One region of the Streptomyces sp. NPDC051976 genome, then DNA from elsewhere that is predicted to be linked to it. Evidence: riboswitches for the same ligand, from Rfam matches in the RefSeq annotation. Region 1 holds a riboswitch; each other region holds the start of a gene.
What was found. A riboswitch is a leader RNA that binds a small molecule or an ion and turns the genes downstream of it on or off. The one in region 1 is predicted to bind cobalamin.
Positions count from the first base shown of each region.

Region 2: another riboswitch for cobalamin. It lies ahead of metE (5-methyltetrahydropteroyltriglutamate--homocysteine S-methyltransferase); the one in region 1 lies ahead of AB0M29_RS32585 (ribonucleoside-diphosphate reductase subunit alpha).
Region 3: another riboswitch for cobalamin. It lies ahead of AB0M29_RS29370 (CbtB-domain containing protein); the one in region 1 lies ahead of AB0M29_RS32585 (ribonucleoside-diphosphate reductase subunit alpha).

Region 1 is NZ_JBFAXL010000044.1:8,260-12,636, forward strand. Features, by position in the region: gene AB0M29_RS32575 (helix-turn-helix domain-containing protein) at 1-878, opposite strand, end outside; gene AB0M29_RS32580 (hypothetical protein) at 968-1,135, shown strand; cobalamin riboswitch at 1,177-1,349, shown strand; gene AB0M29_RS32585 (ribonucleoside-diphosphate reductase subunit alpha) at 1,555-3,936, shown strand; gene AB0M29_RS32590 (ribonucleotide-diphosphate reductase subunit beta) at 3,936-4,377, shown strand, end outside.
Region 2 is NZ_JBFAXL010000010.1:177,270-181,646, reverse strand. Features, by position in the region: gene AB0M29_RS14065 (DUF397 domain-containing protein) at 1-22, opposite strand, end outside; gene AB0M29_RS14060 (ROK family protein) at 207-1,166, opposite strand; cobalamin riboswitch at 1,383-1,599, shown strand; gene metE (5-methyltetrahydropteroyltriglutamate--homocysteine S-methyltransferase) at 1,761-4,079, shown strand; gene AB0M29_RS14050 (SpoIIE family protein phosphatase) at 4,337-4,377, shown strand, end outside.
Region 3 is NZ_JBFAXL010000036.1:14,397-18,773, reverse strand. Features, by position in the region: gene AB0M29_RS29380 (ABC transporter permease) at 1-715, opposite strand, end outside; gene AB0M29_RS29375 (ABC transporter ATP-binding protein) at 765-1,673, opposite strand; cobalamin riboswitch at 1,884-2,011, shown strand; gene AB0M29_RS29370 (CbtB-domain containing protein) at 2,114-2,263, shown strand; gene AB0M29_RS29365 (CbtA family protein) at 2,294-3,160, shown strand; gene AB0M29_RS29360 ((2Fe-2S)-binding protein) at 3,157-3,996, shown strand; gene AB0M29_RS29355 (putative protein N(5)-glutamine methyltransferase) at 4,017-4,377, opposite strand, start outside.

The DNA of each region.
Region 1 (4,377 bases):
GCGGCGGCGCCGAACCCGGCCCGTACCGCGATGGAATCGATCGTGGCGTCGGTACCCTCCAGCAGCTCCCTCGCCAAGAGGACCCGCTGGCCCAGCAGCCAGCGATACGGCGTCGTGCCCGTCTCCTGCTGGAAGCGGCGGGCGAAGGTGCGCGGCGACATGTGGGCCCGCGCCGCCAGCTCCTCCACCGTCACCTCGCGGTCCAGATGGCGCTCCATCCAGGAGAGCACCCCGGTGACCGTGTCGCTCTGGGCGCGCGGCAGCGGCCGGTCCACGTACTGCGCCTGGCCGCCCTCGCGATGCGGCGGCACCACCATCCGGCGGGCGATGCCGTTGGCCACGGCGCTGCCCTGCTCCTTGCGGACCAGGTGCAGGCAGGCGTCGATCCCGGCCGCGGTGCCCGCCGAGGTGATCACCCCGGCGTCGTCCACGTACAGCACGTCCGGCTCCACGGTGATCTGCGGATAGCGGCGGGCCAGCGTTTCGGTGTGGCGCCAGTGCGCCGCGCAGCGGCGGTCGTCGAGCAGCCCTGCGGCGGCCAGCACGAAGACCCCCGAGCAGACGCTGAGCACCCACGCGCCGCGCTCGACGGCGCGGTTGAGCGCCCGCAGCACCTCGGGCGGGAAGTCCCGCTCGACATAGGAGTCCCCGGCGGGCACCGCGATCAGGTCGGCCTCGTCCAGCCGGTCGAGGTCGTACGGCGCGGACAGGTCGAACCCGGCGTGGGTGCGCAGGAGCGGCCCCTCGGCGGAGACCACCGCGAAGTCGTAGGAGGGCAGCCCCTCGTCGCTGCGGTCGAGGCCGAACACCTCGCAGACCACGCCCAGTTCGAACGGATGCACCCCTTCGAGGAGGACGGCGGCGACGTTCTTCAGCATGGATCCGAGGATGCCACTTGGCAGGATGTTGCGGTAGTGCGGCAGCGCTGCCACTGTTCGCGAGTAAGCAGCGAGAGCACGATTGACCCATGACCGCACTCCTCGACATCGCCGCCCTTTCCGTCCTCCTCCTCGTCCTCACCTTCGTCCCCGCGCTGGGCCTGCGCGCCGAGGCCCGGATCACCGCGCAGCTCCGCGCCGCGGACGCCGCCCGCGCCGCCGAGAGCCGCCGGCCGCAGTACGACCGGGCCGCCTGAACCGCCCTGCGACAGACGGCTGTTTATTCCCGAAAGTCGCAAGCGACACAACATGTGGTGGTGCCTGGATAGGGCACCACTACATGTATGCTCGACCTCGCTGTCGAGCAGGGGAAGCCGGTGTGAATCCGGCGCTGCCCCGCAACGGTGAGCGGTGCGTGCCACGCGTGCGCCCCGCACAGTCCGAGGACCTGCCGACCGCGCGCCCGGCCACCGGGCGCAGTTGTGTCCGGGCCTCGCGGATTGGGCCGGCGGACGCGGTGCGGCATGCCCCTGCCCGATGTGTGCGGGCGTGTGCCCGGCTGCCCGCCTGCCTGCCCTCGCGCGTGGCCGCCGCCGCGCATGAGGGAGACCGCACCACCGTGACCATCGCGCCCGCAGACCCCGCCGCAGCCGACCTCCGGCTCGCTTCCCCCCGCGTGTCCCCGGCCGCGGCTCCCCCTCCCGGCGAGCCCGACGACGGACCCGGCGCCGACCTGCTGCGCACGCTGATCCGGCTCACGGCCGACCTCCCGGACACCGACCCCGGCCGGGTGGCCGCGGCCGCGCTGCGCGGCCGCAACGCCGCCTCCGACGCCGCGGAACTGCGCGGACTCGCCACCGAGGCCGCCGCCGGGCTGATCTCCGAGGACCCCGCGTACTCCCGGCTGGCCGCGCGCCTGCTGACCCGGGCGATCGCCGACGAGGCCGCCGGGCAGGGCGCGGTGTCCTTCTCCGCGTCGGTCGCCGTCGGCCACCGCGAGGGCCTGATCGCCGACCGTACGGCGGAGTTCGTCGCCCTGCACCAGGCGCGGCTCGACGCGCTGGTCGGCCAGGCACTGGACGACGGCGCCGACGACCGCTTCGGCTACTTCGGGCTGCGCACCCTGCACAGCCGCTATCTGCTGCGGCACCCGATCACCCGTCAGGTCGTGGAGACCCCGCAGCACTTCATGCTGCGCGTCGCCTGCGGTCTGGCCGAGGACGACAGCGTCCGGGCCGCCGACGAGGTGGCCGCGCTCTACCGGCTGATGAGCGCGCTGGACTACCTGCCCAGCTCCCCCACCCTGTTCAACTCCGGTACCCGGCACCCGCAGATGTCCTCCTGCTACCTGCTGGACTCCCCGCTGGACGAGCTGGACTCGATCTACGACCGCTACCACCAGGTCGCCAGGCTCTCCAAGCACGCGGGCGGCATCGGCCTGTCCTACTCGCGCATCCGCTCCCGCGGCTCGCTGATCCGCGGCACCAACGGCCACTCCAACGGCATCGTGCCGTTCCTCAAGACGCTCGACGCCTCGGTCGCCGCGGTCAACCAGGGCGGGCGGCGCAAGGGCGCCGCCGCCGTCTACCTGGAGACCTGGCACTCCGACATCGAGGAGTTCCTGGAGCTGCGCGACAACACCGGTGAGGACGCCCGGCGTACCCACAACCTCAACCTCGCGCACTGGATCCCCGACGAGTTCATGCGCCGCGTCGAGGCCGACGCCGACTGGTCGCTCTTCTCCCCCGCCGACGTCCCCGAGCTGGTCGACCTGTGGGGCGACGACTTCGACGCCGCGTACCGGGCGGCCGAGGCCGCGGGACTGGCCCAGCGGACCCTCCCGGCGCGCGAGCTGTACGGCCGCATGATGCGCACCCTGGCGCAGACCGGCAACGGCTGGATGACCTTCAAGGACGCCTCGAACCGTACGGCCAACCAGACCGCGCTGCCCGGCCGTACCGTCCACTCGTCCAACCTGTGCACCGAGATCCTGGAGGTCACCGACGACTCCGAGACCGCCGTGTGCAACCTGGGCTCGGTCAACCTCGGCGCCTTCGTGCTGCCCGGCGGCGGCGAGGGCCGGGAGATGGACTGGGAGCGGCTGGACGCGACCGTCCGCACCGCCGTGACCTTCCTCGACCGCGTCGTGGACATCAACTTCTACCCGACCGAGCAGGCCGGCCGCTCCAACTCCCGCTGGCGCCCGGTGGGTCTGGGGGTGATGGGCCTGCAGGACGTCTTCTTCCAGTTGCGGCTGCCCTTCGACTCCGCCGAGGCGAAGGCGCTCTCCACCCGGATCGCCGAGCGGATCATGCTCGCCGCCTACGAGGCGTCCTGCGACCTCGCCGAGCGCAACGGCCCGCTGCCGGCCTGGGACCAGACCCGTACCGCCGCGGGCGTACTGCACCCGGACCACTTCGCCACGCAGCCGCACTGGCCGCAGCGCTGGGCGGCGCTGCGCGCCCGGGTGGCCGCCACCGGTATGCGCAACTCGCTGCTGCTGGCCATCGCGCCGACCGCCACCATCGCGTCCATCGCCGGTGTCTACGAGTGCATCGAGCCGCAGGTCTCCAACCTCTTCAAGCGCGAGACGCTGTCGGGCGAGTTCCTCCAGGTCAACTCCTACCTGGTCGCCGACCTCAAGCGGCTCGGCGTCTGGGACGCCCAGTCCCGCGAGGCGCTGCGCGACGCCAACGGCTCGGTCAGCGGCTTCAGCTGGATCCCGGCCGAGGTGCGCGACCTGTACCGCACCGCGTGGGAGATCCCGCAGCGCGCGCTGATCGACATGGCCGCGGCCCGTACCCCGTTCCTGGACCAGAGCCAGTCGCTCAACCTGTTCCTGGAGACGCCGACCATCGGCAAGCTCAGCTCGATGTACGCGTACGCCTGGAAGCAGGGCCTGAAGACCACGTACTACCTGCGGTCGCGCCCGGCGACGCGGATCGCCCGCGCGGCGCGGGCGGCGACGGCCACCCCCGTCCCCGTACCGGTCGCCGTCGACCCCGACGCGATCGCCTGCTCCCTTGAGAACCCCGAGTCCTGCGAGGCCTGCCAGTAATGACCACGACCACCCCCGCGGCGGAGAAGAACCTGCTCGACCCGGGCTTCGAGCTGACCCTGCGCCCGATGCGCTACCCCGACTTCTACGAGCGCTACCGCGACGCCATCAAGAACACCTGGACCGTGGAGGAGGTCGACCTCCACTCCGACGTGGCCGACCTCGCCAAGCTCACCCCCGGCGAGCAGCACATGATCGGCCGCCTCGTCGCCTTCTTCGCGACCGGCGACTCGATCGTCTCCAACAACCTGGTGCTCACCCTCTACAAGCACATCAACTCGCCCGAGGCCCGGCTCTACCTGTCCCGGCAGCTCTTCGAGGAGGCCGTGCACGTCCAGTTCTATCTGACGCTGCTCGACACCTACCTGCCCGATCCGGCCGACCGCGCCGCCGCGTTCGACGCCGTCGAGGAGATCCCGTCCATCCGGGAGAAGGCCCGGT
Region 2 (4,377 bases), on a different contig from region 1:
AGGGTCGCCCCTCATGCCCCACAGTCCCCTCCACTCCCCCCACGCCTGCCCCGATTCGCTCGGATCAGTACTTTCCGAAGATAGCGGCCACCTTCGGCGACCGCAGGAAAGTACCGGAGAAGGCCGGATGAAACCCACCGGGGGCGAAAACCTGGCGGAAACCATCACCCCGGCACATGAAGGAGGCCGGCGTGTCCGTGCGGGCGTCAGCGGGCGAACACCGTGACCCGGCGGCGGCTCGTCCGCAGCCGTGCGGCGAGGTCCATGGCGGCCAGGCCGGCGCCGACGCACCCGGCGCGGTCGCCGAGCACGGCGGGGGCGAGCGGCGGGATCGCCTGGACGCCGGCCCGGGAGATCATCGCGTTCTCCAGCGGGAAGAGCAGCTGGCCGCCGGAGCGGGCCAGACCGCCGCCCAGCACGATCAGCGAGGGGTCGAGCACCGAGACGGTCGCGAGCAGCGCGTCGGCGAGCGCCTCGACCGCGTCGTCCCATACGGCGCCTGCCGCCATGTCGTCCGCGGCGGCGCGCCGGGCGACCTCGGCGGGCTCGGCGGACCGGCCTGTGGCGGCCAGGTAGCGGCGGGCGATGGCGGGCGCGGAGGCATACGCCTCGGCGCAGCCGTGGGCCCCGCACGCGCAACGCTCACCGTCGGGGCGCACGACGAGATGGCCTATCTCCCCCGCCCGGTGGGTGGCGCCCGTCCGCGCGTGGCCCTTGGTCATGACCGCCGCGCCGATCCCGGCCCCCACGGGGACGAAGAGGAAGTCGCCGCGGCCGCGGCCCGCACCGAGCCGCGCCTCCGCCGTGCCACCGGCGCGTACGTCGTGGCAGACCGCGGTCGGCAGCCCGGTGCGCTCCTCGATCAGCGCCTGGAACGCCACGTCACGCCAGCCGATGGTCGCCGAGTAGATCCCGACCCCGGCCTCCTCGTCCACGATCCCGGGCACGGCGAGCCCCACCGCGGCCGCCGGCGCGCCCTCCCGCTCGGCCCGGGCCTGGAGTTCGGCCACGAGCTCGACGATGCTCGCGATCACCCGCTCGGGGCCCGCCGCCTGCCCGGTCGGCCGCCGTATCCATCCGCCGACATGCGCCGAAGCGTCCTCCAGGAGCCCCGCCTTGATGTCCGCGCCGCCCACGTCGACGGCGATCACCCGTGCGTCCCTCACCCGGCTCCTCCGATCAGGCTGGTCAGACCTTCGACCGCCACGACAGCAGAGAATCAGCACGTCATGCTCGAAGGTGAGTGTTTAGTACCAGATTCAGTCATGAACGCGCAATGAGTCCGGCGGACCCGAGCAGCCGGCGGGAGGGCGAAGGCCCGAAACCGGGCGTGATCCGTTTCGGATGGCGAACTGTGCTGCCGAGGAGGGCGCCCGCCCCCTAACGTGGCGTGTGCAACTGGTTCGCCCCTGCCCGCCAGGCAGGTGCGTCGCAAGAGGGAACCCGGTGGGAATCCGGGACTGCCCCGCAGCGGTGAGTGGGAACAACCGCCGTCATACGCACTGGATCCGCGGGATCCGGGAAGCGACGGCCAGTAGGTGTCTGCCCCGGCAGGCGTGCCCGCGAGTCCGAAGACCTGCCCGTTGCCCGTACGCGACCGATCGCGTGCGGTGTCCCGGTGACCTCGTGGGCGGGTCGGCGTGCACACCAGGCGGACGTACGCGCGGAAGGCGCGTCACGCGTCCGCCGGTCGCGCAGTCCCTTCGCGTCCGCGTCCCGTCGCCGGGATGTTCAGGAATCATCTCGCGAAGGAGATTTCCGTGACAGCGAAGTCCGCAGCCGCGGCAGCACGGGCGACCGTGTACGGCTACCCCCGCCAGGGCCCCCACCGTGAACTGAAGACGGCCGTCGAGGGGTACTGGAAGGGCCGTGTCACCGCCGACGCCCTCCACCGCACCGCCGCCGACCTGCGCCGGGCGAACTGGCGGCAGTTGGCCGAGGCGGGCGTCCACGAGGTGCCCACCGGTGACTTCTCGTACTACGACCACGTCCTGGACACCAGCGTGATGGTCGGCGCCGTCCCCGCCCGGCACCGCGCCGCGGTCGAAACCGACGCGCTCGACGGCTACTTCGCCATGGCCCGTGGCACCCAGGACGTGGCGCCGCTGGAGATGACGAAGTGGTTCGACACCAACTACCACTATCTGGTGCCCGAGTTGGGACCGGACACCGTCTTCACCGCCGACTCCGCCAAGCAGGTGGGCGAGTTGCGGGAGGCTCTCGCGCTCGGCCACACCGCGCGGCCCGTCCTGCTCGGGCCGGTCAGCTATCTGCTGCTGGCCAAGCCCGCGCCGGGGGTGCCCTCGGACTTCGCCCCGGTCACGCTGCTCGACCGGCTGCTGCCGGTGTACGCGTCGGTCCTCGGCGACCTGCGCGCGGCCGGCGCCGAGTGGGTGCAGCTCGACGAGCCCGCGCTCGTCCAGGACCGCACCCCGGCCGAGCTGAACGCCGCCGCCCGCGCCTACCGCGACCTCGGCAGCCTCACCGACCGGCCGAAGCTGCTGGTCGCGTCGTACTTCGACCGGCTCGGCGAGGCGCTGCCGGTGCTGGCCAAGGCCCCGGTCGACGGTCTCGCCCTGGACTTCACCGGGCCCGCCGCCGCCAACCTCGACGACCTCGCCGCCGTCGGCGGCCTGCCCGGCAAGCGGCTGGTGGCGGGCGTCGTCAACGGCCGCAACGTCTGGGTCAACGACCTTGAGAAGTCGCTGTCCACCCTCGGCACCCTCCTCGGCCTCGCCGGGCGGGTCGACGTGGCGGCCTCCTGCTCGCTGCTGCACGTGCCGCTCGACGCGGCGGCCGAGCGCGACATCGACGGGCAGATCCTGCGCTGGCTGGCCTTCGCCCGGCAGAAGGCGGCCGAGGTCGTCACCCTGGCCCGCGGTCTGGCGGAGGGCACGGGCGCCATCGCGGGCGAACTCGCCGCCAACCGCGCCGGGTTGGCCTCCCGCGCGCACTCCACCCTCACCCGCGACCCCGCGGTGCGGGCCCGTACCGCCGCGATCACCGAGGCGGACGGCCGCCGCTCCCAGCCGTACGCCGAGCGGGCCGCGGCCCAGCGCGCGCACCTCGGTCTGCCGCTGCTGCCGACCACCACCATCGGCTCCTTCCCGCAGACCGACGAGCTGCGCGCCGCGCGCGCCGACCTGCGGGCGGCCCGGATCGACACGGCCGGGTACGAGGAGCGCATCAGGGCCGAGATCCAGGAGGTGATCGCCTTCCAGGAGAAGACGGGCATCGACGTCCTGGTGCACGGCGAGCCCGAACGCAACGACATGGTGCAGTACTTCGCCGAGCAGCTCACCGGCTACCTCGCCACCCGGCACGGCTGGGTCCAGTCGTACGGCACCCGCTATGTACGGCCGCCGGTCCTGGCCGGTGACATCTCGCGGCCCGCGCCGATGACGGTGCGCTGGACGTCCTACGCCCAGTCCCTCACCCAGCGGCCCGTCAAGGGCATGCTCACCGGCCCGGTCACCATGCTGGCCTGGTCCTTCGTCCGCGACGACCAGCCGCTCGGCGAGACCGCACGGCAGGTCGCGCTCGCCCTGCGCGACGAGGTGGCCGATCTGGAGGCGGCCGGCGCGTCGGTCGTCCAGGTCGACGAGCCCGCGCTGCGCGAGACGCTGCCGCTGCGCGCCGCCGACCGGCCCGCGTATCTGGACTGGGCCACCGCGTCCTTCCGCCTCACCACCGGCGGCGTGCGCCCGGACACCCAGATCCACACCCACATGTGCTACGCGGAGTTCGGCGACATCGTGGGCGCCATCGACGACCTGGACGCCGACGTCATCAGCCTGGAGGCGGCCCGCTCCCACATGCAGGTGGCCCGCGAGCTCGCCGCCCACGGTTACCCGCGCGAGGCGGGACCGGGCGTGTACGACATCCACTCGCCCCGGGTGCCGGGCGCCGACGAGGCGGCCGAGCTGCTCCGCACCGGACTGCGGGCCATCCCCGCGGACCGCCTGTGGGTCAATCCGGACTGCGGCCTGAAGACCCGCGGCTGGCCCGAGACCCGGGCCTCCCTGGAGAACCTGGTCACGGCCGCCCGCACGGTACGCGGCGAGCTGACCGCGTCCTGACCGACCGGAGCGGGCGCGGGCCGGGGCAGGCCCCCCGGCCCGCGCCCGTCCCCGTGCCCGTACCGGCGCCGCGTCCGCGCCCGTACCCACGCCTGCCGCGGGCCCGTCACCGCGTGTCACCGGCGCTCGTACAGGCGAAGCGGGCACGAGTGTTATTCAATGGGGGTGCGGTAGGGATCTCGGGGCTTCATCGCACGGAAAACTCGGATACGCCTCCGGTCAGATGCCGGGGTTGGCGAGCGAGCTGGGAGCGCCGCATGGACTCCACACCCTCCCCCTCGTCGTCGTCGCCGTTCGA
Region 3 (4,377 bases), on a different contig from region 1:
TGTACGCCGCCAGCACGGCCAGGTGCTGCCATAGCGATCCGGTGCCCGCCCAGGCCGCCATCACCGCGCCGAAGGGGACGAACTCGCCGATGCGCTGCAGCACGTGCGGCATCTGGGCCACGGGGAAGTACAGGCCGCTGAAGAAGAAGTTGAGCACCATCAGCGGCACCCCCAGGCCGCTGGCCTCGCCCGCGGTCCTGGCGAGGGCGGCGACGATCAGGCCGAGGGCGAAGACGGCCGTGCTGCCGAGCAGGAAGGCGACGAAGACCGTGCCGAGGTTCGCCGGCGCCTGGACGTCGAAGGCCAGCGCGCCGATGGAGGTGATCAGCACGACCCCGACGGCGGCTACGGCGGCGACCACCGCGAGCAGCGCGGCGAGCATCCCGGCGGCGGGCACCGGGCTCACCGACAGCCTGCGCAGCACGCCCTTCTCGCGGAAGGAGGCCATCGTCGTCGGCAGTGCGGTGAAGGCCACGAACAGCGGGACCATCGCGGCGATGGTGGGGACGTAGACGTCGATGACGCTCTTGCCGTCCAGGGTCTTCTGCGCGGTCTGGAACGCCGGGATGTTGCCGAAGATCACCACCATCGCCACCGGCAGGACCAGCCAGATCAGTGCGGCGGGCTCGCGCAGCAGCAGCTTCGCCTGGGTGACGGTCAGGGTGCGGAAGCCCTTCCTGGTCATCCTGAGGGTGGGCAGGGCCTGCACGCTCATGTCTGGTTCTCCTTCTGGTGGTTCGGGTGAGGGGCGGAAGGGGGCGGGTTCAGACCAGCTCGTCGCGGCCGGTCAGCGCGATGAAGGCGTCGTCGAGGCTGGCCTGTTCGACCCGCAGGTCGGCGGCGATGATGTGGCGGCGGGCCAGCAGCGAGGTGACGGCCTGCACCAGGTTCCCGGTGCCGCCGATCTCGATCTGCGGGCCGTGCCAGGTCACGGTGGTCACCTCGGGCAGTGCCCGCAGCAGCTCCTCGTCGAGCGGCGCCGACGGCCGGAACCGCATCCGCTGGGTCTGCCCGCCGCGCGAGGCCAGCCCGGCGGGGGTGTCGACGGCCACCACGCGCCCGGAGTCGATCAGCGCGAGCCGGTCGCACAGCCGCTCGGCCTCCTCCATGAAGTGGGTGACCAGCAGGACGGTGACGCCCGCGTCGCGGACCTGCTCCACCAGTTCCCAGGTGCTCCGGCGGGCGTGCGGGTCGAGCCCGGTGGTCAGTTCGTCGAGGATCACCACCTTCGGGCCGCCGACCATCGCCAGCGCGATGGCCAGCCGCTGCTTCTGGCCCCCGGAGAGGTTCTTGAACCGGGTGTCCGCCTTGTCCGCCAGCCCCAACCGCTCCATCAGCGGCGCCACCTCGACCGGCCGCTCGTAGAAGGACGCGTACAGCTCCAGCGCCTCGCGGACCTTCAACTTGTCCGGCAGGCCGCTCTCCTGGAGTTGTACGCCCAGCACCTGGCGCAGCGCGTCGCGGTCGGCGCGCGGGTCGAGGCCGAGGACGGAGACCCGGCCGCCGTCGGCGGGGCGCAGGCCCGACAGGCACTCGACGGTGGTGGTCTTGCCCGCCCCGTTGGGGCCGAGGACGCCGAAGATCTCGCCCTCCTCGACGCTGAACGACACGTCGTGGACCGCCACGTCGTTCCCGTACCGCTTGTGCAGGTGCTCGACCTCGATGACCGACATTCCCCGTGCCTCCTCGGGCGACCGTCCGGCGTTCTGCCGTTGACTCGACAATCCCGTGCGGGGCCCTTCCGGCGGATCGACCAGCGGGCGGCTCCTGGCGCCGATCCGGTGGATCCCGGTGGTCCACCGATCGGTTGATGCGCCGCGGCGGTCAAGCGGCGTATGTCACAGCCGGGGTGGGCACGATTGACGTGCCCATTCAGCCGCCCATACGCTTTGTCCCGTGATGGCGTGAGGAAGCTGGTGAGAATCCGGCACGGTCGCGCCACTGTGAATCCGGTGTCCATCGAGGAGACAACCGGTGAGTCAGATACTTCGCCGTCACGACGCCCCATTCGACCGAGGGACGCTGAATCCCTGAAGGAGGCTCACCCGTGAGCAGTGTGTCCGCACCCACCACGTCCGCCACGCCGATTGTCATGCCCATCTCGAAGGCGGTGATGTGGCTGGTCGGCACCGCGCTTCTGGCGTTCGCCGTCTACTACTTCATCGGTGTCGACCAGGGCGCCGTCTCCGTGTTCGGCAAGGACATGCACATCCACGAGTTCGTGCACGACGCCCGCCACTTCCTCGGCTTCCCCTGCCACTGACCGGCTGAGCGGACCGACGGAAAACTCGACATGGAAAAGAAACTCATCCTGCGCGGCGTCCTCGTCGGCGCGGTGGCCGGCCTGCTCGCGTTCCTGTTCGCCAGGATCTTCGCCGAGCCGCAGATCAACAAGGCGATCGACTACGAGAGTGGCCGGGACGCCGCGCAGGCGGCGCTCGACAAGGCCGCGGGGCTGCCCGCGGAGGCGGCGGGCCCCGATCTGTTCAGCCGGAGCATCCAGGCCAACGTCGGTATCGGCGTCGGCATGATCTTCTTCGGCATGGCGATGGGCGCGCTCTTCGCCGTGGCGTACTGCGTGTGCCTGGGCCGTACCGGCGGGCTGCGGGCGCGTCCCCTGGCGCTGCTGGTCGCGGGCGGCGGGTTCCTCGGCATCTACCTGGTGCCGTTCCTGAAGTACCCGGCCAATCCGCCCGCCATCGGCCACGAGGACACCATCAAGGCCCGCAGCGGCCTGTATCTGCTGATGGTGCTGTTCTCGCTGCTGTTCCTGGTCGGGGCGGTGTGGCTCGGCCAGCGCCTCAAGGAGCGGTACGGCAACTGGAACGCCAGTCTGCTGGCCGCCGGGGCGTTCGTGGTGGCGATCGGCGTGGTGATGCTCGTCCTGCCGTCGCTCGGCCATCTCGCGTACAACAAGGAGCACTTCGGCAACCACGCGACCGAGACGCCGCTGCCGCTGACCGACGGGAAGGGCAGGATCGTCTATCCGGGGTTCCCGGCCGACGTGCTGTTCTCCTTCCGCTTCTACTCGGTGGCCGCGCAGCTCCTGCTGTGGACGGTGATCGGGCTGGCCTTCGGGCCGCTGGCCGAGCGGGTGCTGAGCCCGCGGGCGGCGACGGCCTCCGCCCGCGCCACCCGGGTGGACCCGGTCGGCGCGTGAGCGAACCGACTCAAGCGGGGCCGGCGGCCGCCCAGCCGCCGGCCCCTGCGTCGTTCACGGACCCGGCCTCCGCCTCCACCGCGGAGCCGCTGATCGCCGAACTGGCCGCGCTCGGGCCGTTCTTCGCCGCCCTGACACACCCCGACGACGCGCCGCCGCGCGAGCCGTGGCGCTCGATGGGCGAACTCGCCCACGATCCCGCCGTCCTGGGCGAGCGGATCGCGGCCGTCCGCGGCTTTCTCGCGGCGGGCGGCGGGCAGCGGCCGGACGCCGTCGAGGAGCGGGTCGCCGCGTCCGTGGCCCATCTCGGCCTGGTGGCACGGCTGGTCTCCCCCGCACTCGCCGTCGCCGTGCTGGGCGGCGCCGCCCCGACCGGGGTGAGCCTGGCGCGGCTGCGCTGGCAGCCCACCCTCGGCGGACCCTGGCCGCTGTCGCTCCCGCACTCCGCCGTCACCGTCGGCGCCGACGCCGACGCCGACGCCGATCCTGAACGGCTCGCCGACGCGCTCGCCCGGCACGTACTCGACGGCCCGGTACGCGAGTTGGCCGACGCCGTCGCGCCGTGGCGGGTGTCCCCGCACATCCTGTGGGGCAACACCGCCTCGGCCCTGAACGGCGCCGCCACCATGCTCGCCGCCGCCCGCCCGGCGTCCGCCGCCCGGGTACGCGCCGTGACCGCGCTGCTGCTCGACCGGCCGCCGCTGGCCGGTACGAGCACGACGGCGGCCCCGCCCGGCCGCGCCTTCCGCCGCCGCAGCTGCTGTCTCATCTACCGCGCGGCACCCGACCGGGCGGGCGCGCTGTGCGGGGACTGCGCGCTCGACCGGCCGGAGTAAGGCACTCGCCTGTCGGCGAGTCATGGGCGGTCCACGCGTGATCCGCGGAAACGCGGCCCAGGGCGTGTCCGCGACGTGGCGTCGCCCGCCGGGAGGGCGGGGCGGGTGCCGATCACTACGGTCGCGTAGAGCTCCTCCGAGGTCGCCACCCGGGTGGTCAGGCCGCCCGCGGTGAAGATCTCCACGGCGGGCGGCGCCTGGCGCTCGCTGGTCTCGACGAGCAGCGAGCCGCCCGGGGCCAGCCAGGACGGCGCCCCGGCCACCACCCGGCGCATCACGTCGAGGCCGTCGGGGCCGCCGTCGAGGGCGAGGAGCGCCTCGTGGTCGCGGGCCTCGGCCGGCAGGAAGCCGACCGATTCGCTGGGCACGTAGGGCACGTTG